Regions from separate parts of the Neptunicella sp. genome, predicted to be linked through region 1. Evidence: predicted binding sites of a transcription regulator. Region 1 holds the regulator's gene; each other region holds the start of a gene.

Region 1 (10,359 bases):
CTGTTTAGCCCCACGTTATTGCATTTTTCTATTTTGCATATTGTCTTTAACTTACTGTGGTGGGGCATGCTCGGCTCAAAAATCGAGCAACGTTTTGGCAGTACTGCGCTGTTTATGTTGTATTTTTTCAGTGGGATTATTTCTAATTACGGACAATATATGGCCACCGGTGTGCACTTCGGAGGCTTATCGGGAGTCGTCTATGCCCTGCTCGGCTTTGTGTGGTGGATTGGTTGGCTGCGTCCCGACTGGAAATTAGGTCTACCCAATTCGATTGTTGGCTTTATGCTAGTGTGGCTGGTCATTGGTTACGCTGACATACTGTGGGTCAACATGGCCAATACTGCGCATACGTTAGGCTTAATATGTGGTTGCACAATGGCGTGGCTGGTCAGTTTGTTAAAAACACGCCCTAAAACCGATTATTAAGGATCAACCCTGATACAGATATTTGGTAAAAATAATATCTTTAACCATTTCCGAGCCGGTTTCTTTTTTCAATTGCTCTCTTAACGTAGTCAAACAAAGTTGTCGAATTTCTTCCCGCCCGGTTAGTGACTTGATTTTATCCGCAGGCTGGCGACCAAAGATTTCAATGGTTAACGACCGCAATAAGGGCGCATGATGAGCAACGACCTCAAGGTAAGTCGCATCTTCAAGCATCAACTCAACCGATACACGGATATAGCCTAAATCTCGATTACTGGCACCGATATAATTGGTAACAATATCGGGTTCTAAACCAAAGTACGCATATTCAGCTTTGGCGCTATACGACTGGGCCATCAGTAATAAGACAAGAATAGTATTCTTCAGCATAAACTTGATCATCTTTTCCCCTATCGGCTAGAAGCCTACGAAACAAAATGGTATCACCATTCCATACAATGATTAACAGAATTCGATTCAGTTGGTATTATCCGCATTCATTCATTACTTGTTGTGCCTGTTTTGACCAAGCATTTTTTATTTCCAATCAATTACGTTCCTCAATGGTTTTCGGCCGAACAACTGAAAATTCCAGATCCGGTTTTAAAAAATTGGCTTCTCGACACCGGCTCCCTCACCGAACGATTACAAGCGAATAGTCGTCATTTTCGGCTAGAATTGCTTGGGCAGGAAGAATTAGCGATTAATGCCAGCGAACAGACGAGCCTCGGTATTGAACAAACTAATCCGGTAGTACGCGAAGTTTTACTACAAGGTAATCAACAAAATTGGGTTTATGCACGCTCACTGATGTCACGCAAATTATGTGATGATGCCAGCCATCAATTCGGCCAACTTGGCAATACACCACTTGGTAAAGTGATATTTAATGATCCTCGTTTTACTCGTCAGCCCTTTGAGATTTGCCGGGTACAAAGTGGTTCGGTGTTACACCAGAAACTCAATATCGACAGCTCCTTTTCATTATGGGGAAGACGCTCCGTGTTTAGCTATCAAGAATACAAACTGATGGTAGCTGAAATATTTTTACCTAATGCTCCGGCCTACAAAAATCAGGAAATTTAAATTTTGCCTTCAGTAAGCTCAAAAATTAATGCCTATTTGCGCCTTATGCGGATGGACAAACCTATCGGAACTCTCTTATTGCTTTGGCCGACACTTTGGGCGGTGTGGATAGCAGCGAATGGGCAGCCTAGCGTTAGCATTATTGTGATCTTTATCCTCGGTGTCATCGTGATGCGAGCCGCAGGCTGTGTGATCAACGATTTTGCAGATCGCAAGATTGATGGAGCAGTAAAACGAACGTCCACACGACCTATCATTACCGGTGAAATTAGTGCCAAACAAGCAATCATATTATTTGTTGGGCTCTGTCTGATAGCTCTCCTGCTCGTTTTGCAATTAAACATTCAAACCGTTTGGCTGTCTTTCGGAGCTGTTACTTTGGCGTTTTGTTACCCTTTTAGCAAACGGGTCACCCACTTACCTCAAGTAGTGCTGGGGGCGGCATTTAGCTGGGGGATCCCCATGGCATTTACTGCTACCAATGGTGAACTTTCTCCAGTGGCGTGGTGGCTATTTGCGGCAAATCTGATTTGGACCGTGGCCTACGATACACAATATGCCATGGTAGACAGAGATGACGATTTGAAAATTGGAGTAAAATCTACCGCCATATTATTCGGGCGTAACGATGTAGCAATTATTAGCGTATTACAGATTGTAACCGTAGCGATACTGTTAAGGATCGGCCTTGGGCTAGGTTTTAGCTGGCCATACTACCTAGGCTTACTGGCCGCTTGCGGTTTATTTGTTTACCAGTATCAACTCATTCGTCACCGCCAACGAGACAATTGCTTTAACGCTTTTTTAAACAACCACTATGTGGGCATGGTGATTGCGATAGGCTTAGCAGTCCAGTATTTATATTAATCAGGTAACTGAGTCTCAATACTGTACCAAAGCTCTTTCCTGCCGAGGGGAGTTTGCGCGGACATCATTGGATTATCCAACCTAATAATCTTACGCTGTTTAAGATTGGCATCCTTTAACATGGACCCGAAATACTGGTAAAAAAGTTGATCAAACGTGCCGTTAGCAATGGCTTTATTCAACCCCGTTTCGAGAATGTCATGCAATATTTGATTGTCTTTACGTACAAACAAATACTGCGCCGCTGGATATTGAAGCACAAATGTCGGGTCAATCACGATGGCGTCATATTGCTTAAGATTGTACTCATGCCATATTTCGATCACCGAGCGAGGAAAGTAATCAACTCTTTTCAGGCTTACCATCTGCAGCAACCCAGCCGTAGTAGTCGCCTTAAATACACGGAAACCATTGCTTTCCAGCACCTTGGTATCCGGCCAGTCTCTTCCTTGCCCAGCAGTCAATTTCTGTAAATTCTGTTTTGTTTCAAGAGCTGCAAACCGTTTTACATTGTCCTGATGTACAAACATCAATCGCCAACCGATTAATCCCTTAAACAGGGGAATTCGGACAGGTAATAATTGCTTCTCACGCTCCTGACTGGTCGCCATCCAATGCACGTCATAGACTCCCTGCTGGATCAGACTAATACTGCGACTCTGCGGCAAGGTAGGAATAGGTACGTTGTGAAAATCAAGCGCAACTCCAGATTGCTGAAACGCAAGACGCACAACGTCTTGAATGTAAAGATCTTGAAGACGATAAATGGGATTACTACTATTGACCGGATAGTTAAGTGTAAAAATAGGCTGCACCGGTTCCTCACTAGCCACTCCGGCGCCGCAAAATAACCCACACATCAGGCACAGGAGCCACTTCCACGCTTTGGCATTGCCAAACAGCTTAAGTTTTGCACCTGTTAAATTCGTTACTAACAACCCAACCTCTGGCTGAAAACAAAATTTCGTAACCATGTTAATACGCTTTGTAAAAAAGGTAGTCAACTACATTTGGCCGATGCTAGTGCATGAAAAAATGATTATTTACATTAAATTCAATTAGTTATTAAATAGCCAAGATAACTAACCAAGCTTGATACTTTGGGCTACATCCGCAACTAACCAGCCACTTAGCTCATTCAACAACCAATGACTTTGCTCAGTATGCGTGAGCATCCCTTCCTCGTCATTGTGCAGTAATTTCATCTCTCGCATGGCGTTAATTAACGCGCTAATCACATTCTTATCGTAAAACTCGGGGGCGGTTATACCATGCAATGTTGCTAATCTTTCGGCAAAACGGATACTTTGCTTTTCTAATTCCGAACGACTGAGCTTGTCTCCTGTTTCGGCCAGCGTTAATACGATGGCATAACGCTGCAACGTTTCTTGAATACAACGATTAAGCATCATTAATGAAAAATATTGCGAACTGGAACGAGCGGCTGGCAATATAGTTTCTTCATCTTGCTGCAAAAGACCCGTTACTCGCATGGACTCAATCATATCGACACATAGTTGTTGAGCTTGCGATGCATCCAAATACATGAACAGCTCTTTTTTCAGTAAGGGAAACAATAAAGCTACCCGGTCGATAATCTGCTGTTTCTGCATCCCGTTATTAGCAATCACCATCGCAGCAATCAAACCGGGGATCACGAATAAGTGCAAAATATTGTTTCGGTAATACGTCATCGCTATCGCGGCGGGCTCGTTCAACGAAATAATCCGTCCAAAGCTATCGTCCTGGACTGTGAATTTATCCAAGCTGAGTGTTTGTTCCAACAATGAATGGGCGGAATTTTCAGGCAGGGTAACCAGTTGGCTATAGGGAGCTTGTTGCAGTAGTTGTAGATAATCCCCAAGACATTGGTGTAATTCAGACTCGGTCAAAGCATGTTTATCCGCCGCCAATAGACACAATGAGATTAAATTCATGCCATTAACCGCGGTTGCCTGATTAATTCGTTGCATCACATCAGTAGCCAATTTATTGACCATCGGTGTCAGCCAAGTCGGTTTTTTATCTGGATTCTGTAAAACTTCATCACGCCAGTCTGGCTGACATTTATCCATAAACTGCCCCAAATTAATTGGCTCACCAAAATTCAGGTACCCCGTGCCATAATTTTTCAATTTGCGAATCGCTGAAAAAATTTGCCAAAAAGATTCTTTCTTTTTGTCTTTGCCACGTAATTCCTTTAAGTAACTGGCCACTTCCATAACGTGCTCATAACCAATGTACACCGGCACCAAGCTAATAGGTCGCTTCAGTCCTTTAAACATACTTTGTACTGTCATGGCTAGCATACCGGTTTTAGGCGGTAATAAACGCCCGGTGCGACTGCGCCCTCCTTCAGGATAATATTTTACCGAATAACCACGATTAAATAGCTGTTCCAGATATTCGCGAAACACTGCAGTATATAGCTTATTACCGGCAAAACTGCGGCGAATAAAAAATGCACCGGCCCGTCTGAAAATAGGTCCTGCTGGCCAGAAATTGAGATTTATCCCCGCCGCAATATGCGGGATCATTAGTCCTTCATGATAAATGACATAAGTTAATAACAGATAATCCATATGACTACGGTGACAGGGAACATAAATAATTTCGTGACCACTTTGTGCCAACTGGCGGACTTTTTCTGCATGTCTGATTTCCAACCCGTTATAAACTTTATTCCATAACTTGGTCAGCATTTTTTCGGCTATCCGAATCAACCCTTCACGATAATCACCGGCAATCTCATTGGCATAATCCTGGGCGCGTTTTTTGGCTTTTTCTGGACTAATCTTCTTACTGTGCTGTTCATCAGCAATGGCTTCTTGTACTGACTCTGATGCCAGTACACCTTGAATTATTTGTTCCCGAGCCATTTGTCTTGGGCCGGTAACAGCCTGACGACGACGCTGGAAATGCGTACGCGCCACCCGAATCAATTTATGTGCGATTTGTTCATCAGAGCCATGCTCGTTTGCCATGTATTGTGACGATACGGCTTTACTAAAATAAACCAAATTATCCCGTCCCAAAAACAGCACTATAAAAATCTTACGTAACCAATTTGGTGATGCCTTATTAGCAATTAATGCCCGCCAACTGGCGTCGGTTTTACCGGGTGCTCGACCCCAAAAAGTTGATACTGGGACTATTTGCAAATCAAGTTCTGCATTTAAGTGATGCTGTTCAAATAACAATTTGAAGGTATGAGCAATATCACTGGCCGTTGCTTTATCAGTAAATACTGATTGAGGTCGTTCTAAAAAAAGACAACGAGAAATTGTATGTGGTCCTACCGTAATCGTCCCATCCGGATCGACAAGGCCTACCTTTTTAACCGCATTTTTTAATGCCAGGCGATCGGTAACCGATTCGGTTTTAAGTAAATATAAAATCGGCTTTTGTGGATCAATTCCTAATTCTTGCTGAACATCTGCCGGAACTACTTTGGTACGAATAAGCAGCTTTGCCGGGATAGAAATGATTGCTGAAAACAACTGTTGCAACCAAGCCATAACCAATAAACTCCATTAAATAATTGCGCCATAGAATAGCATGGCAAGGCATGAAAAATCTGAAGATTAATCGACAATCAACAGTCATTATAACGTTATATTGTGTAAATAAGTGGATACGCTATGATGGCACTATTCTATTTACCGTCATAATAGCATTGGCAAACATGTTGAAAAAATCGATTCTGTTGTTGTCTTTATGCTGGATGAATTCAGTTTTCGCGTTACCGACGCTATCTGTTGTTACTGAAGTATCGCCCCCCCATCAAACACTGATCGATGGAGAAGTTGCCGGAATTAGCACCGAATTAGTTCGACTAATCCTCGACGATGCGGGTTTCGAAGCCAATATTAACGTGTATCCTTGGGCTCGTGCCTATCATATTGCTGACTCACAGCCTAATACACTAATTTATAATATGGCTCGTACTCCAAAGCGCGAACACCATTTCCACTGGATTGGATTCGTCGCCAGTTATCAATTGGGTTTTGTATCACTTTCAAGACCAAGTCAAGTGATTAAAATTGGCTCTTTAGATGATGCAAAGCAATATGTGACAGCAGTGCAGCGTGGTGATTTTTCTACTGAATGGCTGATACAACAGGGGTTTAAACCGGATACTAATCTGATTATCACTCCCAGCATCGCTGAATCATGGCAACTATTACAAAAAGGTAAAGTGGATTTAGTGATTGATGATATCGAGTCGGTCAATGCGATGTTTCATGAACATGCTGATACACCACCTTCAATCACCTTGCAGTACATTATTCCCGAATTAAAACAACAAACTTGGCTTGCTGCTAATATTGATACTCCATTAGCCACTATCGATAAGTTGATTGCTGCCCATAAAAAGGTGAGTAAAACCGAGTTATACCGCCACGTTATGCGTTATACAACCGACTAGGTCATCACACCGGCACACAAGCCACTTTTTCAGACTCACATAAATTGGTATTAATGTAATACTCAAATTTAGTTGTGATTTAAATATAACGGGATATACTGTTTGAAACTGTATAGAAAAACAGGCTGTTTATGCGTCCACTAACTCCCAGACAACAAGAAATTTTGCAACTGATTAAAGACACGCTGGCAGAAACTGGCATGCCGCCCACACGTGCCGAGATTGCTCGACAACTTGGTTTTAAATCGGCTAATGCTGCAGAAGAGCATCTTAAAGCGCTCGCCAAAAAAGGCGTGATTGAGATTCTACCGGGAACATCACGAGGAATTAGAGTTCAATATAGCGAAGAAGAACTACTTGAAGAACAAGGGCTTCCTCTAGTTGGACGAGTCGCAGCGGGAGAGCCTATTCTCGCTCACGAACATGTTGAAACCCATTACAAAATCGATCCCGCTATGTTTCACCCGAGTGCCGACTTTTTATTACGGGTAAGCGGTATGAGTATGAAAGACATTGGCATTATGGACGGTGATTTATTAGCGGTACACCGCACTAAAGATATTCGTAATGGTCAGGTTGTGGTGGCCAGGGTGGATGAAGATGTCACCGTAAAACGTTTTGAGCGCAAAGGTAGTCAAGTTTTATTACATGCTGAGAATGAGGAGTTTTCTCCAATCAAGGTCGACCTTTCCGTACAACCTTTCGATATTGAAGGCATTGCCGTAGGAGTCATACGCAATACTGACTGGATGTAATCCCACTGCTCAATTTTTATTCCTTCCAAAATTCTTCAAGCTAACTTTGTTTTAACTCTCAACAGGTTAGCTTTTTTGTGTTATTACTAACACTTGTTCAAAAATCAATCAGTTAGTTGTAAATTATGCATAAAAAGGTGGACGCCAACCGCCTTATTGAGTAATTCTTGTACTCTTATTTACATATGCATAACAAAAAAGTGGAATATCACTTACAAAAGTGAAGTTTCATCATGTCGATATGACAAATTAGTGTGCGGTTTGTCGATCGATGATTTCTACCTAACGAGGAGATGTCACGTGAACAGAGGTGTTTTCAGAGGGGCGATGGCCTTAATTGCCTTATTGTCTACATCTGCGCTGGCTAATGATATGCGGTTAAACCTGACCAAAGGGGTTTCCGATATTAGTGCGCAGGTTTACGATTTACATATGACCATTTTTATTATCTGTGTGGTTATTGGTGTTGTGGTCTTCGGCGCCATGTTTTATTCCATGGTCATGCATCGTAAATCTCGAGGGGTTAAGCCCGCCAACTTTCATGAAAGTACCAAAGTGGAGATTGTTTGGACCATCATTCCATTTATTATCTTAATTGGTATTGCCATCCCAGCCGCTAAAACACTCGTTGCCATGGAAGATCCCAGCGATCCTGACGTCACAGTGCTTATTACTGGCTCTCAGTGGAAATGGCACTACAAATATATGGATAGTGATGTGGAGTACTATTCCGTCTTAGCTACCCAGCAAGATCAAATCCATAATAAGTTGGAAAAAGGTGATAACTACCTGTTAGAAGTCGATCGCCCTCTAGTCGTACCAACCAATAAAAAAGTCCGTTTTTTAATTACCTCTGATGATGTTATCCACGCCTGGTGGATGCCAGCATTTGCGATTAAAAAAGATGCCAATCCGGGCTTCATTAACGAAGCATGGACCCGAGTTAACGAGCCCGGCATATATCGTGGCCAATGTGCCGAACTGTGTGGAAAAGATCATGGTTTTATGCCCATCGTCGTAATTGCCAAAGAGCCAGCAGAATATCAAGCCTGGATTGATGAACAAGCCGCTATCCAACGCAAAGCCAAAGAAGAAGAGCAAAAATTACTGGCAATGAATATGGAAATGGATGAACTAATGACGTTAGGTGAAAAAGTGTATCTATCTACCTGTGCTGCTTGCCACCAAGGTAATGGTGAAGGCTTGCCGGGTATTTTCCCTGCCTTAAAAGGCAGTCCTATCGCCACCGGTAACATGTCCAAGCACATAGAAACGGTCGTAAATGGTGTTAGTGGTACCGCGATGCAGGCATTTGGCAAACAGCTTAGTCTCAAAGAATTAGCCGCTGTCATTACCTTTGAACGTAATGCTTGGGGCAATAGCACTGGTGACACAGTACAAGCCAAAGATGTTAATGCCGTAATTAAAGGCCAATAGGAGAAAGATCATGAGTAGCGTAGCCGACGATTTGCAACACGACGAACATCATGAACATCATGCTCCCAGCGGCATTAAGCGCTGGTTGTATACTACTAATCATAAAGATATAGGTACATTATATTTATGGTTCGCCTTTATTATGTTTTTAACTGGCGGTGCCATGGCGATGGTAATCAGAGCCGAATTATTCGAGCCCGGATTGCAGATTGTTGAGCCAAATTTCTTTAATCAGATGACGACCGTACATGGTCTGATTATGGTGTTTGGTGCCGTCATGCCAGCCTTTACCGGTCTGGCAAACTGGATGGTACCATTAATGATTGGCGCGCCGGATATGGCGTTACCCCGGATGAATAACTGGAGTTTCTGGATCCTGCCTTTTGCCTTTATCATCCTGCTATCGTCACTGTTTATGGAAGGTGGTGGTCCTAACTTTGGTTGGACATTCTATGCACCGCTTTCAACCACTTATAGTAATGACAGTACCGCCTTGTTTGTATTTTCAGTGCATATCATGGGGGCTTCTTCGATTATGGGAGCGATTAATGTCATCGTAACCATATTTAATATGCGTGCTCCCGGCATGACCTATATGAAGATGCCAATGTTTGTGTGGACCTGGTTAATAACAGCCTTCCTGTTAATTGCAGTTATGCCGGTGTTAGCGGGTGCGGTCACCATGGTATTAACTGATAAATTCTTTGGTACAAGCTTCTTTAATGCCGCTGGAGGCGGTGATCCGGTGATGTTCCAGCATATTTTCTGGTTCTTCGGTCATCCTGAAGTGTACATCATGATTTTGCCAGCCTTCGGCATCATCTCACAAATAATCCCAACGTTTTCCCGTAAACCCTTGTTTGGTTATGCTTCAATGGTCTACGCAACCGCGTCTATCGCGTTATTATCCTTCATCGTATGGGCACACCATATGTTTACCACCGGTATGCCGCTTTTTGCGGAGCTATTCTTTATGACTGCAACGATGCTAATTTCGGTCCCAACCGGGGTAAAAGTATTTAACTGGGTTGCCACCATGTGGCGCGGATCGTTAACCTTTGAAGTCCCCATGTTATTCGCACTGGCGTTTATTGTGTTGTTTACCATCGGTGGATTTTCAGGATTAATGTTGGCGCTTACGCCAGTGGATTTCCAATATCACGATACCTACTTTGTAGTTGCCCATTTCCATTATGTGCTGGTTACCGGTGCGATCTTTTCAATTATGGCAGCCGCCTACTACTGGCTACCCAAATGGACTGGCCGGATGTACGACGTCAAGCTGGCTAAATGGCATTTTTGGTGTTCTTTAATTTCAGTTAACTTACTGTTCTTCCCAATGCATTTTGTTGGACT
Region 2 (10,359 bases), on a different contig from region 1:
CTTTCAGACCTGGCTCAAGTCCATCCATAAAAGAAATCAATGGAACATTTAGAATAGAAGTAACCGCTTCAACCCGATCAATTTGCTTAAACTGTTCACTTAACTTGGTAATGTCGCTGAAAGTCTGCTGGCTAAAGAGCGGGCCTTGCTTAGGTTGATAAGCCACCAGAATGAACTCTTGAGGAGAAAAGCGGCTATCCATAATCTGCGTCTGGATGTACAGCTTATTATTTTTTAGCAGTAATGTTTCGGCTGACGCATCAATTCTGAAATTTTTACTAAACCATCCCGCCAACGCAATTAATACAATGAAGCAGGCGATTACAGCCTTGGAATAGCCACTGACCAGTCTGGCCAACCAGATGCCTTTATTCTTCTTTGTATTGCTCATCTCTTAACAATCCTTCTAAATACAAATTTCTAAAAAACAGATATTTATCTTCGCTTTCTGTCGATAGTTTTTCATAGGTTTCTGCTTGAGGCGCAAAATCATGAAAACCACCATAAGCTTGAATATATAGTGTTTGAGGATCATCAGTAATGTTGTTGAGCGGACTTGCAACACTTTCGACAATAGTAGAAAACCCGTTGCGAGTATCGGAAGAGCCTAATAAAGGTAAGACCAAATAAGCCCCATAATCCGCACCATAGCTATGCAACGTGTCACCCAAAGTTGATTTATGCTCTTCAATATCAAACCACGCAGTGGCAGGATCAAAAAAGCCTAACAGCCCCACGGTACTATTAATCACGAAGCGAGCCAGGCTTTTTAGCATATATCCACCATTAGCCTGAGCCAAATGGTTAATAGCATTGAGTGGTTCGCGAATATTGGCAAAAAAATTGGAGACTGATTGTTGCGCAGGTTCCGGCATAACCTTTAAATACCCCTTAGCAGCAGGGATCAAGGCATAACGATAAACCACATCATTAAAAGCAAAAATAGGCCGGTTAATTGATTCCAAAGGATCATCAAAGGTTTTGGGTTGATAGCCGACAACCGTTGGCTCAATGACATCTTCACCATGGGAACTGCTAACAACCATAGGATCCGCTGCGGTCGATTCAGTAATGGCCGATTCATGTTCCTGAACGACCTTTTCGGGCTGGCTGGCGCAACCGGAAAGGCCAAGCAGTAACGATATTACCAAACACTTAATCCATCCTTGCACAGGAAAGTCGCCATGGTTACGCATAATATTCCTTTTAGACAGCATCAATCCGATCATCCTAGCACATCATTATCAACTGTTAACGTCTTTGCGGATGCCGAAAATAAAAAGGAGCCCTAAGGCTCCTTCAAAAAATAAACGTTTTACCGCAGATTACAGCACATCTTCCGATACCGGGGCTTCATCCGCCACTGTTTTGGCCAGCAATAATTTATCACGAAGCTTTTGTTCAATATCTTGTGCCATGGCCACATTATCTTGTAAATACTTAACCGAGTTAGCCTTACCCTGACCAATTCGTTCACCATTACAGCTGTACCAAGCTCCTGCTTTTTCAACAAATTTGTGGGCAACACCCAAGTCAATCAACTCGGCTTCTTTACAAATTCCCGCGCCATACATAATCTGGAATTCAGCCTGTTTAAACGGTGGCGCAACCTTATTTTTGACCACTTTGACCCGGGTTTCATTACCCACCACTTCGTCGCCTTCTTTCACCGCTCCGATGCGACGAATATCCAAACGAACGGAAGCATAGAATTTAAGAGCGTTACCACCTGTGGTGGTTTCTGGCGAGCCAAACATAACGCCAATTTTCATCCGAATCTGGTTAATGAAAATAACTAGGGTATTAGAACGTTTGATATTAGCAGTTAACTTACGCAAAGCTTGTGACATCAAACGCGCTTGTAAGCCCACGTGAGAGTCGCCCATATCACCTTCGATTTCAGCTTTCGGGGTCAGGGCAGCAACAGAGTCTACAATGACCACATCAACTGCGCTGGAGCGAACCAGCATGTCACAAATTTCCAACGCTTGTTCACCGGTGTCAGGCTGAGAAACCAATAGATCGTCAACGTTAACCCCCAATTTACCGGCATAAACCGGATCGAGCGCATGTTCAGCATCAATGAAGGCACAAGTTTTGCCTTTCTTTTGCGCCTCAGCAATAACTTGCAAGGTTAACGTCGTTTTACCTGATGATTCCGGACCATAAATTTCAACGACCCGGCCACAAGGTAAACCACCAATACCTAAAGCAATATCAATGCTTAACGAGCCTGTAGAAATAGACTCAATATCTAACGCCTGACTGTCACCCAGGCGCATAATTGTGCCTTTACCAAATTGCTTTTCAATTTGCCCTAATGCGGCAGACAGGGCTCTTGATTTATTCTCATCCATTTCTCGCTCCTCAACTTTGAGCTTCTATACAGTAGTTAACAACAGTATACTGTACAACCATACAGTTACAAGTGCTAAATTAAATTATTTTCCCGACCCACTATTCTATTGGCCTAATGGAAGATCAGTAAAGCCTAATTAGTCGTTTAACCAATACTATGCAGCATTTTTATACAGTAGTTTAATGCATGATTGATTGCTTGTTCCCGCACCTGATGCCGATTCCCCTGAAAGGATTGCATATCACTGATGGTGGTAGATTTAATGGTTAAACCAAACCACACTGTTCCTACCGGCTTGTCATCACTCCCCCCGTCCGGTCCGGCAATACCGGTAATGGCAATCGCAATGTCAGAATTAGCTTGTTGGCTGGCCCCCAATGACATCTGTTCCACCACTTGAGAAGATACGGCTCCAAATTGTTGCAAGGTTTTAGCCTTCACATTTAGCAACTCTATTTTAGCTTGATTAGAATACGTCAGGAAACCTCTTTCAAACCATTGGGAGCTACCGGCAATACTGGTAATGGCATAGCCTAGTCCACCTCCGGTACATGACTCTGCACAACTAATTGTCCAGTTATTCAAGACCAGAAGTTTGCCTAATTGCTCAGCCAAAACGGTACTTAACTCAGGTAATATCATGGCTTGTCCTTAAAAATGCCAATAGCTAATGATAGGGGCTGTATGTCGTTGAATGTTGAGCATTGTTGATCAATCATAATTCCCGCCCGTGGGACAAACAGTATAGTTGAGTCACTTAAATAAGTCTGTTTGTCGACTGTACTTAATCCCCAATGGGCATGAAATATTGTCAGATTCCGACGGTGCTTAGCGCAACGCATTTTGCGTTTTTATTCGAATAGAAACAACTCCATCAAGGCAAAAATACTGGCCAGTCCGATTGCTCTTAATGGTGCAGATTTGTTACTCTGTTAGGCCGTTCATCCCGAACAGTCCACCAGCATACTAACAATAAAGAAATAATAATGAGTTCATCACAATCTCAGGCACCACACACTCCCATGATGCAACAATATTTGCGGATTAAAGCCGAACATCCGGATATTTTGCTGTTTTATCGAATGGGCGATTTTTATGAGCTGTTTTTTGATGATGCTAAACGGGCGGCGGAATTATTAGGTATTTCACTAACCGCTAGAGGTAAAAGTGGTGGTAATGCCATTCCAATGGCGGGCGTTCCCTATCATGCGGTGGATAATTATTTAGCTAAACTCGTTAAACTTGGCCAATCGGTGGCAATCTGTGAACAAATTGGCGATCCCGCCACCAGCAAAGGCCCGGTAGAACGCAAAGTAGTACGTATCGTTACACCAGGTACTGTCACCGAAGAATCCTTGTTGGATGATAAACAGGATAACGTATTAGCCGCCCTCGTGTGTCACAAAGAGCAATTCGGATACGCCACGTTGGATTTAAGCAGCGGTCGTTTTGCCATCAGTGAACCACAAGATCATGATGCCTTATTGGCTGAAATTCAGCGTACCCAGCCGGCAGAATTACTGTATCCGGATAATTTTGAACACCTTCATTTAATTGAACAACGCCGAGGATTACGCCGTCGTCCAGAATGGGAGTTTGAACAACAAACTGCTATTAATCAGCTAAACCAGCAATTCGGAACCCTTGAACTCAGTGGTTTTGGGGTAGATAAAGCGTTACTGGGATTACGTGCCGCTGGCTGTATTATGCAATATGTCAAAGATACCCAACGCTCAGCGCTACCACATATTCGTCAAATTCAATTAGAAAGGCTCGATGATACTGTCTTAATGGATGCCGCTACTCGACGGAATTTAGAACTCACTCATAACCTGTCCGGTGGCACCGACAATACGCTAATAGCCGTATTGGATAAAACCAGTACGGCCATGGGAAGTCGTTTGTTACAACGCTGGTTACACCGGCCTTTAACCAACGTTAGCCTGTTACAACAACGCCAACAATCTATCGGTGCATTACTGGAACATGATTTCAGTGAACTACAACAATACCTAAAACAGATAGGCGATATAGAACGCATACTAGGCAGACTCGCCTTGCGCTCGGCTCGTCCCCGAGACTTTGCCCGTTTACGGCAAGCATTCGGCCAACTCCATGCGGTTCAACAATTTATTGGCAGTATGGATAATCCATTGTTAATCAGCCTGGCTAAAGAAATCAGCGAGTTTCCCGATTTTCTCACGCTGTTGGAACGAGCCATCATTGACAATCCTCCGGTACTAATCCGCGATGGCGGTGTGATTGCTGAAGGATTTAATTCTGAGTTGGATGAATTGCGTAACTTAGCCAAAGGCGCTACCGATTATGTAGAACAGTTGGAAGAACGGGAAAAACAGCGCACCGGTATTCCCACTCTCAAAGTGGGCTACAACAAAGTACACGGCTTTTTTATCGACATCAGTCGCAGCTATGCCGATCAAGTGCCGGTAGACTATATTCGTCGACAAACCCTGAAAAATAACGAACGCTATATTATTCCCGAGCTTAAAGCGCATGAAGACAAAGTGCTTACCAGCCAAAGCCGTGCCTTGGCCTTAGAAAAGCAACTTTATGACCAACTGTTCGATACCTTACTGCCCCAATTAGCCGAATTATTTACCAGTGCTAATGCCCTGGCAGAGTTGGATGTTCTGACCAACTTGGCCGAACGCGCCGAGACCTTGCAATATCATTGTCCACAATTTAGTTCTAACGTGGGTTTACATTATGATCGCGGCCGCCATCCGGTAGTAGAACAAGTCATGCAACAACCTTTTATCGCAAACCCTATTGCCATGAATCATCAGCGCCGGATGCTCGTCATCACCGGTCCTAACATGGGGGGTAAATCAACCTATATGCGCCAAACTGCATTGATTGTATTACTCGCCTATATTGGCAGTTATATTCCGGCAGAAAATGCCCAGATAGGCCAGATTGATCGCATATTTACCCGGATTGGTGCCTCGGATGATCTCGCTTCCGGACGTTCGACCTTTATGGTCGAAATGACCGAAACCGCCAATATTCTTAATAATGCCACCGCCAATAGTTTGGTGTTGATGGATGAAATCGGTCGAGGAACCAGCACCTATGATGGCTTATCGCTTGCCTGGGCTTGTGCCGAATATCTGGCGCAAAAAATTAACGCCTTTACCCTGTTTGCTACCCATTACTTTGAGCTGACCCAACTAGCAGAGCAACTACCGGAATTAGCCAATGTACATTTGGATGCCGTCGAACATGACGACACCATTAGCTTTATGCACGCAGTTCAGGAAGGCGCAGCCAATCGCAGCTTTGGTTTACAAGTCGCTCAATTAGCCGGTGTGCCCAGAGCGGTTATTCAGGCTGCCAAACATAAACTAGCCGATTTGGAAGCCGGGCAAATGACACCAGTTGCACCGGCACAACGCACAGAAACCCAGTTGGATTTTATTCAAATGAGTGATCCGCTAACAGAAGCCATCGATAACATTGAGCCCGATGAATATACGCCCAAACAAGCATTAGACGCGTTATATAAATTAAAAGCCCTGACACAAAAATAGCAATCGCGCTGGTTTCGCTTGGCAAATCAGCTCGATGACTGTGAGTGTTGACGTGCCAAGCGGACACTTTTGTTACCCAATGCCACTACCGCAATAATTAAGATGGCAAACAACCAGGTCCAGCCATTCAGATGTTCGCCAAACAGCATATCGGCAATCAGCAGCGAAAAGAAAATCTGCAATAATTGCGTTTGGCTAACTAGCGCAATCCCGCCCAAGGCCATCGCTGAATTCCACAAAAAGAATCCCAATAACTGACTGATAATCACCAGATAAGCAAAGGCGATCCAGATGCCCCACTCAATCTGCGACGACTCAGCCGGAAACAAGATAGCTGTCGGCAACCAAAATAACGGCATAACTAATACCAACGTCCAACTAATTACCTGCCACCCCGGCATTTCTTTAGATAATTTCCCCCCCGTTGCATAACCAAACCCGGCAGATAACACCGCCATTAATAATAAAAAATCGGCCCACTGAGGACCTGAACTTTGCTGGGATGCGGTAAACACAAAGACCAACAAAGCTCCCACTAACGCGAACAACCAAAACGATTTTGGCATCCTCTCTTTGGCTAAAATGGCGCCAATAACAGCAGTGGCTAATGGCAATACACCAATCACGATAATCCCCCGCGACGATTCAGTTAAACTCATCGCCAGAGAAATACAAATGGGGAAACCTAAGGTGATCCCCAATGAGCTTAACAGCAGCCATTTAATTTGCTGACGCGTCGGTATCGAAACCCGTTTTTTCCATAAAATTGCGGCGGCCAACACGCCCCCAAAAGCGGTACGCCCCATGCCCACAAACCAAGGGTCGAGCCTTTGCGTCACATAATGACTCAACGGCAACGTAAAACTAAATAACATCACAGCTACCATCCCAAGCACCAGTCCTTTAGTTTGAGCACTCCAGGCATAGCTGATTTTTCGATAAGGCTGAGCTAGAAACGTTTGATACCATTGCTGCATAAGTGATTCCCGTTAATCATTATTTAGTCGCTAAGATTAACGCTTTTAAAAAAGCATAACAGATTCACTTTTTTATAAAAAAACCAGTACAATGATGATTCTTAACCCGTAACTGCTGAGTACATTGTGGCATTTAAATATCAACAACTCGCCCAACAAATTGTCACGGAAATACACAGTGATAAATTAAAGGCGGGCGATCCTTTACCTGCCTTGCGTAAATTTGCACATCAACATCAAGTCAGCCTGACCACGGCTAATCAAGCCTATGAATGGTTACAACGGCAGGGACTAATTGTTGCCAAAGCCCAATCCGGTTTTTATGTTAAAGGACAGCCCAATTCCTTACCCTTAAGTGCCCCGACGCCCAAATCCATCTCCATCCACCATGATCCATCGGATGTGATTTTCGATATTATGCAAAACGCGTTGACTTATGATCGTATCGGGCTAAGTAACGGCTTTTTAGATGAATCCTTACGCCCGTCCCTCGCGTTGCAACGGTCATTAAAACGCACTGCCAAACTGGCCAATATTACCGCCAATAGTTATGGTCATACGCAAGGTGAAGTAAAGCTTCGCACCGCCATTGCAGAACTTATGCGTAGCCGTTTTTGTCTGGTTGATGCGGACGATCTTCTTATCACTAACGGTTGTCTGGAAGCGGTGAATCTGGTGGTAGAGCATATTAGTCAGGTGGGAGAAACGGTCGCCATACTAACGCCCTGTTACAGCGGGTTGCTGACGGCATTACAATACGCCAATCGCAAGATAATGGAAATTCCCTGCGATTCGCAAGGGCCAGATATGCAGCATCTGGCTGAATTATTTGCCCGACGAGCTTTTACCACCCTCATTATTAGTGCAACGGCAACCAATCCACTGGGTTTTAATCTCAGCCATCAGGATAAAAAGCAGCTGGCAGCCCTGGCTAAACAACACCAAATTTATATCATAGAAGACGATACCTTTGGCAGCCTGGCCTATCACACTCAGGAAACGGGTCCGGCTTATGCCTACCAACACGATGGTTTTATCATATATTGCAGTTCCTTTTCTAAAGACTTAACCCCGGGAATGCGCATCGGCTGGATAGCTTCTGACAGGTTAATTCCTGCGCTAATGCGGCGTAAAGTATCGATGAATATTACCTGTAGCATCCCATGCCAACTAGCAATGGCAGATTATCTGTTAAGTGAAAGCTATCCCGCTCATCTTCGCAAATTGCGCAGTACCCTGCAGATACAGGTGATGAAATTACAAGCCTGCATATTAGAAAATTTTCCGACTGGAACCCGAGTATCGACACCTCAAGGAGGATTCTTTATTTGGGTAGAATTACCAGATTCATTGCTGGCGATGGATATATACCGGCAATCTGTCCAGCAAGGGATCTGTTTTATGCCCGGGCATACGTTTAGCATGTCTGGTCAGTATGATCACTGTCTCCGTTTAAGCGTGACCAAAACATGGAGTCATCATTTAGCTCACGCCGTTGAGCAATTGGGTCAAATTGCCGAACAACTAATGCAAAAACAAACCGCATGTAAGACAATAGTCGAATCAAATTAATCAATTATTTACTGTTCGAACGTGAATCAATGGCAAAAGCGAAAAAACTGAATAAAGGCTCCGCTGGACAAAATCGTAAAGCCAGTGAAGCTTATATCGAAAAATATCAGCGTCAGGATGGTGTACAACAAACCGCCAGTGGCTTGCTGTATCGAGTTATCGATAATACCGATGGTATAAAACCCACAATGCAGGACAGTGTGGTCGTTAATCAACGCATTCTCAATGTGGATGGCAGCGTGATCGCCGATACCTACAAAACTGGTTTTGTTGATCGTTTCTCACTCAACGAAGCAATTCCCGGTTTGCAAGAAGGATTGCAATTAATGCCGGTAGGCTCTCGTTACGAATTTGTTGTTCCTGCTGATTTAGCATGGGGAAAACGGGGGGTTGGCAATAAAATCGGCCCCAATGCCGTGCTGTTTTTTGATATACGTCTAATCGAACTGGAACCGATGTAAGTCATTATTGATACTGTCAAAAAGTAATGGCGACTGACGAGGCAATAACCATTCATCCCGACCAAGAGCAAGAATTGCTGAAAGGTCGCTTCATGACTTGAATTAGGTCAACCTTATCTCCATGTATATAATTATGTCGCTCTGAATCCATAATTTTAGGTGACATGGGTATAACTTAAGAGACGATGATTTACCGCAGTAAATTATTATTACTGGCACTAGCCGGTTCGTTTTTAAATAACATGGAGAATTGTATGACTGACATTGATATTGGTATTAACGAATCAAACAGACTGAAAATTGCCGACGGTTTAAAGCGACTACTAGCAGATTCCTATACCCTGTATCTGCAAACCCATAATTTTCACTGGAACGTAACGGGCCCGCAGTTCCGTGAACTGCATCTGATGTTTGAAGAGCACTATCAGGAATTAGCCATTGCGGTAGATGATATTGCCGAACGTATTCGTACGTTGGATGTAGCAGCACCTGGCACTTATAAAGAATTTGCCAAGCTCAGTTCCATTGAGGAAGTTGATGGCGTACCCGCAGCCGGTGAAATGGTCGATATTCTCACCCGTAGCCACGAGATGGTGGTCAAAACCTCCCGTGAAGTATTAAAACTGGCACAACAAGGCGATGACGAATCCACCGCCGCACTAGTATCTGATCGGATGCGCATTCACGAAAAAACCTCATGGATGCTGCGCGCGACGCGTAAATAGGACATTCTTTTCTATCCAGGCCGAACAGCCGTTCGGCCTGATTGGTCAATACCCTGCAATCGCTCTTTGACTTTAGACCGATAAAATATACCTTCCATCGCATAAACTCCCTCGTTAGGCGCATCATTTGCATGTACATTCAAGCCGCTTTGACTTATAATACTTTCCCGTCTTGATACACAAAGATTGGCTCAATTTCTGAGCGGATCTACATTCTGTTAACACCTAAATCTTGGGTTTCGCATGACAAATTATATTTTCGTCACAGGCGGTGTTGTTTCATCACTGGGCAAAGGCATAGCTGCTGCATCACTAGCTGCTATTCTTGAAGCGCGGGGACTAAAAGTCACCATGCTAAAATTGGATCCGTATATTAACGTTGATCCCGGCACCATGAGTCCCATCCAGCACGGTGAGGTATTTGTTACCGATGATGGTGCTGAAACCGATTTGGATTTAGGTCATTACGAACGTTTTATCCGTCGCCACATGTCCAAGCATAATAACTTCACGACCGGTCGGGTTTATGAAGAAGTATTACGTCGCGAACGTCGCGGAGACTATTTAGGCGCAACCATTCAGGTTATTCCACACATCACCAACGAAATTAAACGCCGCGTGGTTGAAGGCGCTGAAGGTGTTGATGTGGCCATTGTTGAAATCGGTGGCACCGTTGGTGATATAGAATCATTACCCTTTATTGAAGCGGCTCGT
Region 3 (10,359 bases), on a different contig from region 1:
TTCAGGATTAGGTTTATCGATAGTTGCTGATTGCGCCAGAATGATGGATGGCAGTGCAGAAATCATTAATGAGCAGGCAAACGTGTTTTGTGTGCAAGTCAGATTACCCCAACCCCAGGATAAAGTATGAGAATTAGTTGCGTTATTACAGGTATTTTATTACTTGGTGGCTGTCAGACCCTGACAATGCAACACGACTCCTCCAGCCAATATGAATGTGCAGGCATTGAGGCCAAACTAACCATTTCAGATGAGCCATGCGATATATTACGCTGGTTTGATTATCGCTTTTCAACCGATCATTTAAGTTGGCCGGAACGCAAACAATTGCTTGCTGAACTGGGTGACAATAAGGTCGATAGCTTTAAAAAAGTGATCCTTAGTCAAAGTATGGATACACCCTATCAAGCCAGACTGCGGGCACAAAATCTGTTGAATGAGCTAATGCCGTCATTACCGGATGAATTAACCAAGTTGGCGGGTATTTTACTTCAACAACCGGCACAAAAATTACTTGAGTATGAGTCAGCCTTGGTCACCGTCGGTAAAATTAATTCCCGTCAGTCACAAACCATTGAAGAGCAACGAATGAGGGTGGAAGAGCTGGAGAAAAAAGTGAAAGAGCAACATAGCCAGATTGAACAATTAATGAAAATAGAAACCACGCTAAGCAATAAGGACAGACAAAATGACTAATAAAAATGCACGTATATTGCTGGTTGATGATGATCCAAGTTTATTGCGTTTACTTAGCTTGCGCCTCGAAGGGGAAGGGTATCAGGTCTCCACCGCGGTAGATGGGGAACAGGCATTACGCAGTTTAAATGATAATGTGTTTGATCTGGTATTAAGTGATTTGCGCATGCCAGGTATGGATGGTATGGCATTATTTGATGAAGTGGTGCGTAAACATGCCGGTGTTCCGGTTATTATTATGACTGCTCACGGCTCTATTGCTGAAGCGGTAACCGCTACCCAAAGCGGAGTGCACGGTTTTTTGACTAAGCCTATTGATCATGATGAATTACGTAAAACCATCGATGCAGCATTGAAAGTCAGCCATATCGCTAATAGCGATAGCTGGCGTGAAAAAATTATTACTCGTAGCCAGGTCATGGAAAATGTGCTTGAGCAGGCTTATCGGGTCGCACAGCGTGATGTGAGTATCTTGCTTACCGGAGCCAGCGGAACCGGTAAAGAATTGATGGCAAGAGCAATTCATAATGCGAGCCCCAGAAAAGATCATCCTTTTATTGCGGTAAACTGTGGCGCAATTCCAGAAAATTTACTCGAATCCGAACTCTTTGGTCATGCTAAAGGCGCCTTCACAGGCGCTATTCAGGACCATCAAGGCTTGTTCCAACAGGCGGATAAAGGCACTTTATTGTTAGATGAAATTGGTGATATGCCTTTGCATCTTCAAGTGAAATTATTACGTGCTTTGCAGGAACAGCAAATTCGTCCGGTAGGTAGCAGTAAGCATATTGCCATTGATGTACGAATTATTTCTGCCACTCATCGTGATATTGATGCGGCAATGAAAGAAGGCCAGTTTCGTGAAGACCTTTATTATCGTCTTAATGTGGTTAACCTTCATCTACCTGGCTTGCATGAACGAGCCGAAGATATTCCGGTATTAGCCAGACATTTATTACAAACCAGTGCTAAACGTCACGGTGTTAAAGTAAGCCGTTTTTCTGACGATGCGATGCAAATGCTCACCACCGCACCTTGGCCGGGTAATGTACGTCAATTGGTTAACGTGGTTGAACAATGTGTGGCATTGACACAAAGCCCGATGATTGGTCTGCATATGGTTGAACAGGCATTATCTGAATCGAGTTGTATTTGGCCAACCTTAAGTGACGCGCGAGACGCATTTGAGCGCCAGTATTTACTTAAAGTGCTAAAAATGGCCGATGGTAATGTGACTCGTGCGGCTGACTTGGCCGGACGCAATCGGACTGATCTGCATAAACTGATGAAAAAGCATCATCTCAACACCGCCGATATAAAAGCCCAGAGCGAATAACTTTTCCCGTTCAGCCGTGTATTTTTGCCTTATCTTGAGGTTATAATACGCGGCTTTATTTTGACTCAAATTTAAGGGTTATTTTCTTTCGTTGTCTGTTACGCAGATGAAATAGGTAAGAAAATCGACTCTAATATTTTCTCACGGCAACATGCCGGATTATAGGACGATTTCATGCGCACAGATTATTGCGGCAATATTAATGCTTCTTTTATTGGTCAAACCGTTACGCTTTGTGGTTGGGTTAACCGTCGCCGCGACCTTGGCGGGGTGATCTTTCTCGATTTACGTGATCGTGAGGGGATCGTTCAGGTTGTTTACGATCCTGATTTAGCTGAGGTGTTTGATACCGCCAATAAAGTACGCAACGAATTTTGTGTTCAATTAACCGGTTTGGTGCGAGCCCGTCCTGAAGGGCAAGTGAACAAGGATATGTCCACCGGGGAAATCGAAATATTGGGTAAAGCGCTAACCATCCTAAATAAATCGGCACCCTTACCTCTAGACAGCAATCAGGAAAACTCCGAAGAGCAACGCCTGAAATACCGTTATCTGGACTTACGTCGTCCTGTAATGACTGAACGCCTTAAGTTTCGCGCCAAAGTGACAGGTGCCGTGCGTCGTTATCTCGAAGAGCAAGGCTTTTTGGACATTGAAACACCAATGTTAACCAAAGCCACGCCAGAAGGTGCGCGGGATTACTTGGTGCCAAGTCGTACGCACAAGGGCCAGTTTTTTGCGTTACCCCAGTCTCCACAATTGTTTAAACAGTTGCTGATGATGTCTGGCATGGATCGCTATTATCAAATCGTAAAGTGCTTCCGTGACGAAGATTTGCGGGCTGATCGTCAACCCGAATTTACCCAAATCGATATTGAAACCACCTTTTTGGACGCCGAAGGTGTGATGGCCATCACCGAAAAAATGATCCGTGGTTTGTTTAACGATTTACTTAACGTTGATTTGGGTGATTTTCCCCGAATGACTTATGCCGATGCAATGCGCTTATACGGCAGTGACAAACCGGACTTACGTAACCCGATGGTATTTACCGATGTGGCCGAATTGGTTAAAAACGTAGATTTTAAAGTGTTTTCTGGTCCGGCAAATGATCCCAAAGGACGTGTTGTCGCCATCTGCGTGCCCGGCGGTGCTGAATTATCTCGCAAGCAGATTGACGATTACGGCAAGTATGTAGGCATTTATGGTGCTAAAGGGTTGGCATGGATGAAGGTTAACGACATCGATGCGGGTCTGGACGGACTACAATCGCCCATTCTTAAATTCCTGGATGCGCCGACTGCACAAGCCATTTTGCAAGCGACTAAGGCCAACAATGGCGATATTTTGTTATTTGGTGCCGATAACGAAACGGTTGTGACCGAGAGCATGGGCGCGTTACGCCTGAAATTGGGTGAAGATCTGAACTTGCTTGAAGGTGACTGGAAACCGTTGTGGGTGGTAGATTTCCCCATGTTTGAAGAAGTCGATGGTCAGTTCTACGCATTACACCATCCTTTTACCGCACCACGAGATATGACGCCAGAACAACTGGCTGCTGATCCGGGCAGTGCCATTTCCAATGCTTACGATATGGTTTTGAACGGCTGTGAATTGGGTGGTGGTTCGGTGCGTATTCACCATCAGGAAATGCAATCCAAAGTGTTTGATATTTTGGGGATTGATGAACAGGAAGCGCGTAGCAAATTTGGCTTCTTACTCGATGCGTTGCAATACGGAACGCCACCTCATGCGGGACTGGCTTTTGGTTTGGATCGTATGGTGATGCTAATGACTGGCGCAACCTCTATACGTGATGTGATGGCATTCCCGAAAACCACCACCGCGGCATGCCCATTAACCGATGCACCGGGATATGCCAACCCTGAGCAGTTGCAGGAACTGGCGATCCAAACGGTAGTGAAAGCGGAAGATAAGGCCGGTGAATAAAGCCGGATAATAACGAGTCGGGCGGGGATTAGTTATGCCTATTATTTTGGGAATTGATCCCGGCTCACGGCTGACTGGTTATGGTGTCATTCGTCAGCAGGGGAGTAAATTCGAATACTTGGGCAGTGGCTGTATTCGCTTAGGTACCGATGAACTTCCCAATCGATTGCAAAAAATATTTGCCGGTGTGAGCCAAATTATAGAGCAGTTCAAACCGGATATGTTTGCCATCGAACAAGTCTTTATGGCGCGTAATCCGGATTCTGCACTTAAGCTCGGCCAATCTCGCGGGGCGGCAATCGTGGCAGCGACGCGACATGATATTCCTGTAGCAGAATATTCCGCTAGGCAAATTAAGCAAGCCGTGGTGGGCAAAGGTGCGGCTGATAAAAGTCAGGTCCAGCATATGGTCACCTATTTATTAAAACTTCCCGGTACCCCACAAGCGGATGCGGCCGATGCTCTGGCGGTGGCGCTGTGTCACGGCCACAGTTACCAAAGCTTGATAAAATTGTCGGGCCAAGCAAGTAAGACCGTTAGGGGACGATTGCGCAAATAATCCACTTCGCCGTTAATCTGCTTGCGTCTATTATTTGTATATTGACAATGTGTTTTTATACAGTAGTCTATGTTCTAATATCGTTGTTACTAACGGGGAATTTTCATCCAGGTTAGTTCAATAGAAAGCATAAAGGATGTCATGTGATAGGCCGAATTCGCGGTACTCTAATCGAAAAACAAGCCCCCGATGTATTAATTGAAGCCGGTGGAGTGGGATACGATATTCAAATTCCCATGACCAGCTTTTATCAATTGCCTGAGGTGGGACAAGAAGCCATTGTTTACACTCATTTTGTGGTCCGTGAAGATGCACAATTACTGTTTGGTTTTGTGAATCAGTCGGAGCGTTCCTTGTTTCGAGAGCTTATCAAAGCGAATGGGGTTGGGCCTAAAATGGCGTTGACCATTATGTCGGGGATGTCCGTCGAGCAATTTATTCAGTGCGTTAACTTCGATGATGTGTCCAGTTTGGTTAAATTACCGGGGGTGGGTAAAAAAACCGCCGAACGGTTAGTGGTTGAAATGCGCGATCGACTTAAAAATATTGCCCTGACAGCCTCTGAAAATGTTGCTTTGCCTGCTGGCCAGTCAAATACAGAATCTACCTTCGTACAATTGAATGATAGTAAACAAGAGGCTCTAAGTGCCTTACTGGCTCTTGGCTATAAAAATGCTCAGGCGATGCAGGTGATAAAAGCAGTTTATCAGGATGACATGAGTAGCGAACAATTGATCCGTGAAGCGTTAAGAGCGATGGCGTAAATGATAGAAGCAGATAGATTGATTCAGCCCAAAGCGGATAAAGAAGACGAAGCACTGGATCGCGCCATTCGACCCAAGCTACTGGCCGATTATACCGGACAGGATCATGTTTGTGCTCAAATGGAAATTTTTATCGAGGCAGCACGGCAACGCAAGGATCCTCTCGATCACCTGCTGATCTTTGGCCCACCGGGACTGGGTAAAACCACGTTGGCCTATATTGTCGCTAATGAGATGGGCGTGAATATTAAAACCACATCGGGCCCGGTGTTAGAAAAAGCCGGTGATTTGGCGGCTCTACTGACTAATCTGGAAGAAAACGATGTGTTATTTATCGATGAAATACATCGGTTAAGCCCGGTAGTGGAAGAAATACTCTATCCGGCAATGGAAGATTATCAGTTGGATATTATGATTGGCGAGGGGCCTGCTGCTCGTTCGATTAAGCTGGAATTACCGCCTTTTACGCTGGTGGGGGCGACAACGCGGGCAGGGTCATTGACCTCACCATTGCGTGATCGTTTTGGTATTGTGCAACGGCTTGAGTTTTACAATATTAAAGACTTAACCCAAATTATTTTGCGTTCGGCCAGTTATCTGGATCAACAATTGGGCAATGAAGGTGCGATTGAAATTGCTCGCCGCTCGCGGGGGACTCCTCGTATTGCCAACCGATTATTGCGTCGGGTGCGGGATTTTGCTCAGATTAAGTCCAATGGTGTGATTGACGACAAAGTGGCGGCCAGTGCGCTGGATATGCTCGATGTAGACAGCGAAGGATTTGATTATATGGATCGTAAACTGCTTAATTGTATTATTGAAAAGTTTCATGGTGGTCCAGTGGGGCTGGATAATCTCGCTGCCGCTATTGGTGAAGAAAAAGATACGATTGAAGATGTTATTGAGCCTTATTTGATTCAGCAGGGCTTTTTACAGCGCACTCCCCGAGGTCGGATTGCGTCACAACGGGCGTTTTTGCATTTCGGTTTTGATTATAGCCCAGTGACGGAATAAGTCGGAGGCCGGTCCTATTGATTATTATCCGCCCCCGATGTTAACCCGTTAGCCAATTTTCTCCCGTTGGTGCGCTTCATTCCAGTTTTGCTGATGTCCCAGTGGAATGATTTTATTGGGGTTAATGGATTCATGACTGGTGTAATAATGACGTTTGATATGGTTCATATTGACCGTCTGGGCAATGCCGGGTTGTTGGTATAGGTCCAGCATAAAGTAATAAAGATGTTCAAAGTCCTTCAGCAGTTTTAAATTGCACTTGAAATGAGTGTGATATACCGCGTCAAATCTGACTAATGTTGTCCACAATCGCCAGTCCGCTTCGGTAATTCGTGGCCCGGTCAAATAACGCTGGTTGGCCAGAATACTGTCTAGTTGTTGCAATACCGAAAACAGTTTATTGGCATTTTCATCATAGGCGTCTTGTGTGGTGGCGAAACCGGTTTTGTATACGCCATTGTTAACGTTGTGGTATACCAGATTATTAATTTCGTCGATATGTGACTGTAAATCAGATGGATAAAAGTCTAGCTGGTTACCGGTAATATGATCAAAGGCAGAATTGAACATGCGGATGATATCGGCAGATTCGTTGTTGACGATGACATGTTGCTTGTGGTCCCACAGCAGCGGTACAGTGATATTTCCCTGATAGTCCGGCGAAAATTGATAGTATAAATCCGATAAATATTCACTCCCGTATAGAGTATCACCGGTGGTCGCATATAACCGGCTGGATTTGGCAGTATGCTTAAAACGCCATCCTTTCTCATGCATATCAGGATGAACCACACTGACCGCAATCAAATCTTGTAACCCTTTTAACCAACGAAATACCAGCGCTCGATGTGCCCAGGGACACGCTAATGAAACATACAGGTGATACCTGTCTGGTTCCGCCTTGAAGCCGGAGTCACCATCAGCTGTAATCCAGCTCCTGAATTGCGAATCTTTGCGGTGGTATTCACCATTGTCGATACTACTTTTCCAGCTTGAATTAACCTTGCTCATTAATGTCTCCGTTTTTCTCCATTGTTGAATGTTGTCGATAAATACTAATATAGCTGTAAATACACATGAATTTAATGCTAGTGAATAGAAAGTTTGCAATGAAAATAGGCATAATTAACGGTTTTAATTTATTGAACAGCCCCAATCTAGTTGCTATTAGCAACAATTGAGTTGAAAAATGGCGTCCGATAATAGATTTAAAAACAGCTTCCTGTTGTCCTTATTATTTGTCTGTCTATTGTGGTGGGTAAAACTGGGAGAGATATTTTTTGATTGGGATTTGTCAGTATTTGGTGTATTGCCACTGCATGTGCAAGGATTAATCGGTATTGTCGCGGCACCGTTAATTCACGGCTCTATTAATCATATTTTCAGTAATACCTTGCCGACGTTAATATTAGGCACACTCTTGTTATATGGATACCCGAAGTCACGCTGGTGGGTGTTGGGGATTGTATGGCTTGGTTCAGGGCTGGGGGTATGGTGTTTTGCCCGTGAAGCGACACATATTGGTGCCAGTGGCTTGTCGCACGGGATTTTTTTCTTTTTATTGGTAGCCAGTATCTTACGTCGTGATAAACGTTCAGTCGCCATTATGATGATCGTATTTTTATTATACGGCAGTATGACGATGACGATATTCCCGCGAGAAGCGCATATATCCTTTGAGTATCATTTCTTTGGCGCGGTAACGGGGTCGTTGTGTGCATTAATATTCGGGCGTCGCGATCCCAAACCGGTTGAGAAAAAATACACTTGGGAAGGTAAAGACGACGACGATCCGATTATCGGTGATGAGTGGCAAAATAAAACCGATTAACCCAATTCTTTTTGGTCACGACCGAATATCAGCCATCGGGTGATATTCGGTTGTGAATTTGCACATTTTAGCCGCCATGTACCAGCACAATTTTATCTTCACTATCATTTTGCTTGTCTGTCAACGCATAGTCTTTGATTAGTGCATGACCTTTAACTCGCTGAAATTTGGCAAGGTGATTGGCATTAAGGGTGTTGCCTGCTTGGTTAGCAAAATCACCGATTAGTAAATTATTACAGGTAATACTATTGGCAATATAGTGCAGTCCCTTACCTGACTTTTTGTAGGTAATATAAAATCCAATCCGACTATCCATAGCCGCACTAACACACAACTTTGATTCTCTGGAATTATCTGCTGCAACATAAGTCGTCGCGGCATTCGCCAAAAGTGGAAGGCTAACTGCAGCGATAATAAAACTGGTTTTTAAATTCAACATATTTCTATCCTCATTTAATTGAAAAGGCTCAATGCCTGAGGTTAGTGTCGATAGGAGCGCTGAAAAAAGCTGTAATTGTTTATGCGTAAATGTAACACAACATGTAATTGAAATATTTAATATAAAATATTGATAAATAAAGATTAAATGTGTTTTTTGGTTTTCTTGTTGATGGTTATTAGGGGGAGAAGGAGGGGAATGGATGGTGAACCGGAATGCCGGTTAGTCCTTTGAAACAATTAGACCATAAATGAGAGGGGAGAGCCGTGCGGGACAGCTATTATCGCTATCCCGCAGAGGCGTTTAATTTTTAGCGATAAAACGGCTTAAGTGTTTGATGCCCTGACTCAACATACTGGTATTGAGTTCAGTTGATATTTCTTCACCGGTTAAGCGATCATAGGTTTTATGGTTGCCGTTGCTGTCCACTTCAATCCGATGGGATTGGTTCAGCATAATGATTTTGTCACCTAAACTGGTGACTAGCCATTCCCGTCGTGGTTTTAGTAAATTCTGGCCAGTACTGTACACATCAGAATCAGTACTGCATCCCATCAGATTCAGTAACGTGGGGGCCAAATCTTGATGACCGCTAACCACGGCCGATTGCAAATTATTAATATTCGAAAAAGTGGACACAGCGGAATTGCTCTGTAACTGGGTGATGAGTAATTGTCCCTGAGTGTAATCGAATTGATTTAATAGCTGTTTAGCCTGTTCCGGACTAACAAAACCGATCGCCAGATGAGGAACTATGTCGATGAAACGGGATGCAAACGCTTCCCAGCTGCTATTACCAAATTTAAATCCAGGCGCGTACACATAAGTCGACAATCCCAACTTACTGGGTAAATCGAGGAGCACCGGCGGAATATCATGCATCGCATTTTGATACAGTTCCGGTAGGCCATAAATAATGTTGAACTGGCCAGATATGGCATTGGATGACATATCGTAGTAGTCGTGTAACTGGGTTAAATTATGTTGTTTGGCCATCGGATCAATATCACCATGACTAACCACTAGCAGGTTGATATTGGTTTGTTGATTGATAGCGCAATACATCGGAGAGGTCGGATAATTAACTTGTTGAATCCGGCGATCTAATTGTAATTCTTTACGCTGTTGATAGCTTTCCCGGTCCAACATGTTGTACTTGGCCATTAATGTCTTGGCAGTCGCGGGATAAGACAGCGGAAACATGTCATCCTGTTGCACTATAGGTTGATATAAATGGGCATCTGCCCATATATGACTGGCATGACTACAGACAAAACAGGCAATAAAGAACACCGCCGCCGGTTGGCCAATTTTCTTTACTCGAAATCGGTCAATCCGTTGCCATAAGGCATTGGCTAAAATAAGTTGAAAAGACAACCAAACCACAAATAACAGGATTAAAAATCCCCATTGCTGCCAGTTAAAATTCGCGATGACGTTGTTGGTTTCGTAACGTAATAACTCAGCCGAATTAAAACTCACATGTAAACCGTATTTGTTGTATAGCAAGGCATCAAAAGCCAATAATGCCAAACCCACTGCGGCTATGACCGAGGCAGTGGTTTTAACCACTTTGACATTGGGCACGAGATAACACAGTGGCAGGATTAAAATCACAAAACCGATAAACGTCAGGAAGCTGATGTGTCCAAACCAGTTAGTTAATAAATACAAAGCGCCAAAAGCGGTATCGGGCAGGCGTGAATTAAAGATATAAATGGACGCGATAATGATTGCGATAAAAATATTGAAAAATGCAAACCAATGACC

Evidence for each region. The regulator LexA, encoded in region 1, represses DNA repair genes until DNA is damaged. The targets are predictions, from matches to a motif close to TACTGTATNNNNATACAGTA.
Region 2: the regulator LexA is predicted to act here: its motif matches at 2,405-2,424, upstream of recA (recombinase RecA).
Region 3: the regulator LexA is predicted to act here: its motif matches at 4,587-4,606, upstream of ruvA (Holliday junction branch migration protein RuvA).

Annotation. Positions count from the first base shown of each region.
Region 1 is NZ_JBLWWF010000025.1:20,698-31,056, forward strand. Features, by position in the region: gene glpG (rhomboid family intramembrane serine protease GlpG) at 1-429, shown strand, start outside; gene ACTD55_RS16985 (flagellar basal body-associated protein FliL) at 433-819, opposite strand; gene ACTD55_RS16990 (chorismate--pyruvate lyase family protein) at 952-1,515, shown strand; gene ubiA (4-hydroxybenzoate octaprenyltransferase) at 1,519-2,382, shown strand; gene ACTD55_RS17000 (substrate-binding periplasmic protein) at 2,379-3,215, opposite strand; gene plsB (glycerol-3-phosphate 1-O-acyltransferase PlsB) at 3,465-5,900, opposite strand; gene ACTD55_RS17010 (substrate-binding periplasmic protein) at 6,068-6,811, shown strand; gene lexA (transcriptional repressor LexA) at 6,943-7,566, shown strand; gene coxB (cytochrome c oxidase subunit II) at 7,894-9,003, shown strand; gene ctaD (cytochrome c oxidase subunit I) at 9,014-10,359, shown strand, end outside.
Region 2 is NZ_JBLWWF010000003.1:88,989-99,347, reverse strand. Features, by position in the region: gene ACTD55_RS03175 (efflux RND transporter permease subunit) at 1-391, opposite strand, end outside; gene ACTD55_RS03170 (MlaA family lipoprotein) at 369-1,196, opposite strand; gene recA (recombinase RecA) at 1,326-2,357, opposite strand; gene ACTD55_RS03160 (CinA family protein) at 2,504-3,001, opposite strand; gene mutS (DNA mismatch repair protein MutS) at 3,346-5,910, shown strand; gene ACTD55_RS03150 (DMT family transporter) at 5,937-6,887, opposite strand; gene ACTD55_RS03145 (PLP-dependent aminotransferase family protein) at 7,014-8,459, shown strand; gene ACTD55_RS03140 (FKBP-type peptidyl-prolyl cis-trans isomerase) at 8,489-8,920, shown strand; gene ACTD55_RS03135 (Dps family protein) at 9,175-9,645, shown strand; gene ACTD55_RS03130 (CTP synthase) at 9,889-10,359, shown strand, end outside.
Region 3 is NZ_JBLWWF010000018.1:49,771-60,129, reverse strand. Features, by position in the region: gene ACTD55_RS14555 (sensor histidine kinase) at 1-130, shown strand, start outside; gene ACTD55_RS14550 (hypothetical protein) at 127-696, shown strand; gene ACTD55_RS14545 (sigma 54-interacting transcriptional regulator) at 689-2,032, shown strand; gene aspS (aspartate--tRNA ligase) at 2,207-3,982, shown strand; gene ruvC (crossover junction endodeoxyribonuclease RuvC) at 4,017-4,541, shown strand; gene ruvA (Holliday junction branch migration protein RuvA) at 4,685-5,305, shown strand; gene ruvB (Holliday junction branch migration DNA helicase RuvB) at 5,306-6,319, shown strand; gene ACTD55_RS14520 (glutathione S-transferase family protein) at 6,368-7,330, opposite strand; gene ACTD55_RS14515 (rhomboid family intramembrane serine protease) at 7,509-8,150, shown strand; gene ACTD55_RS14510 (hypothetical protein) at 8,218-8,589, opposite strand; gene ACTD55_RS14505 (DUF3413 domain-containing protein) at 8,893-10,359, opposite strand, start outside.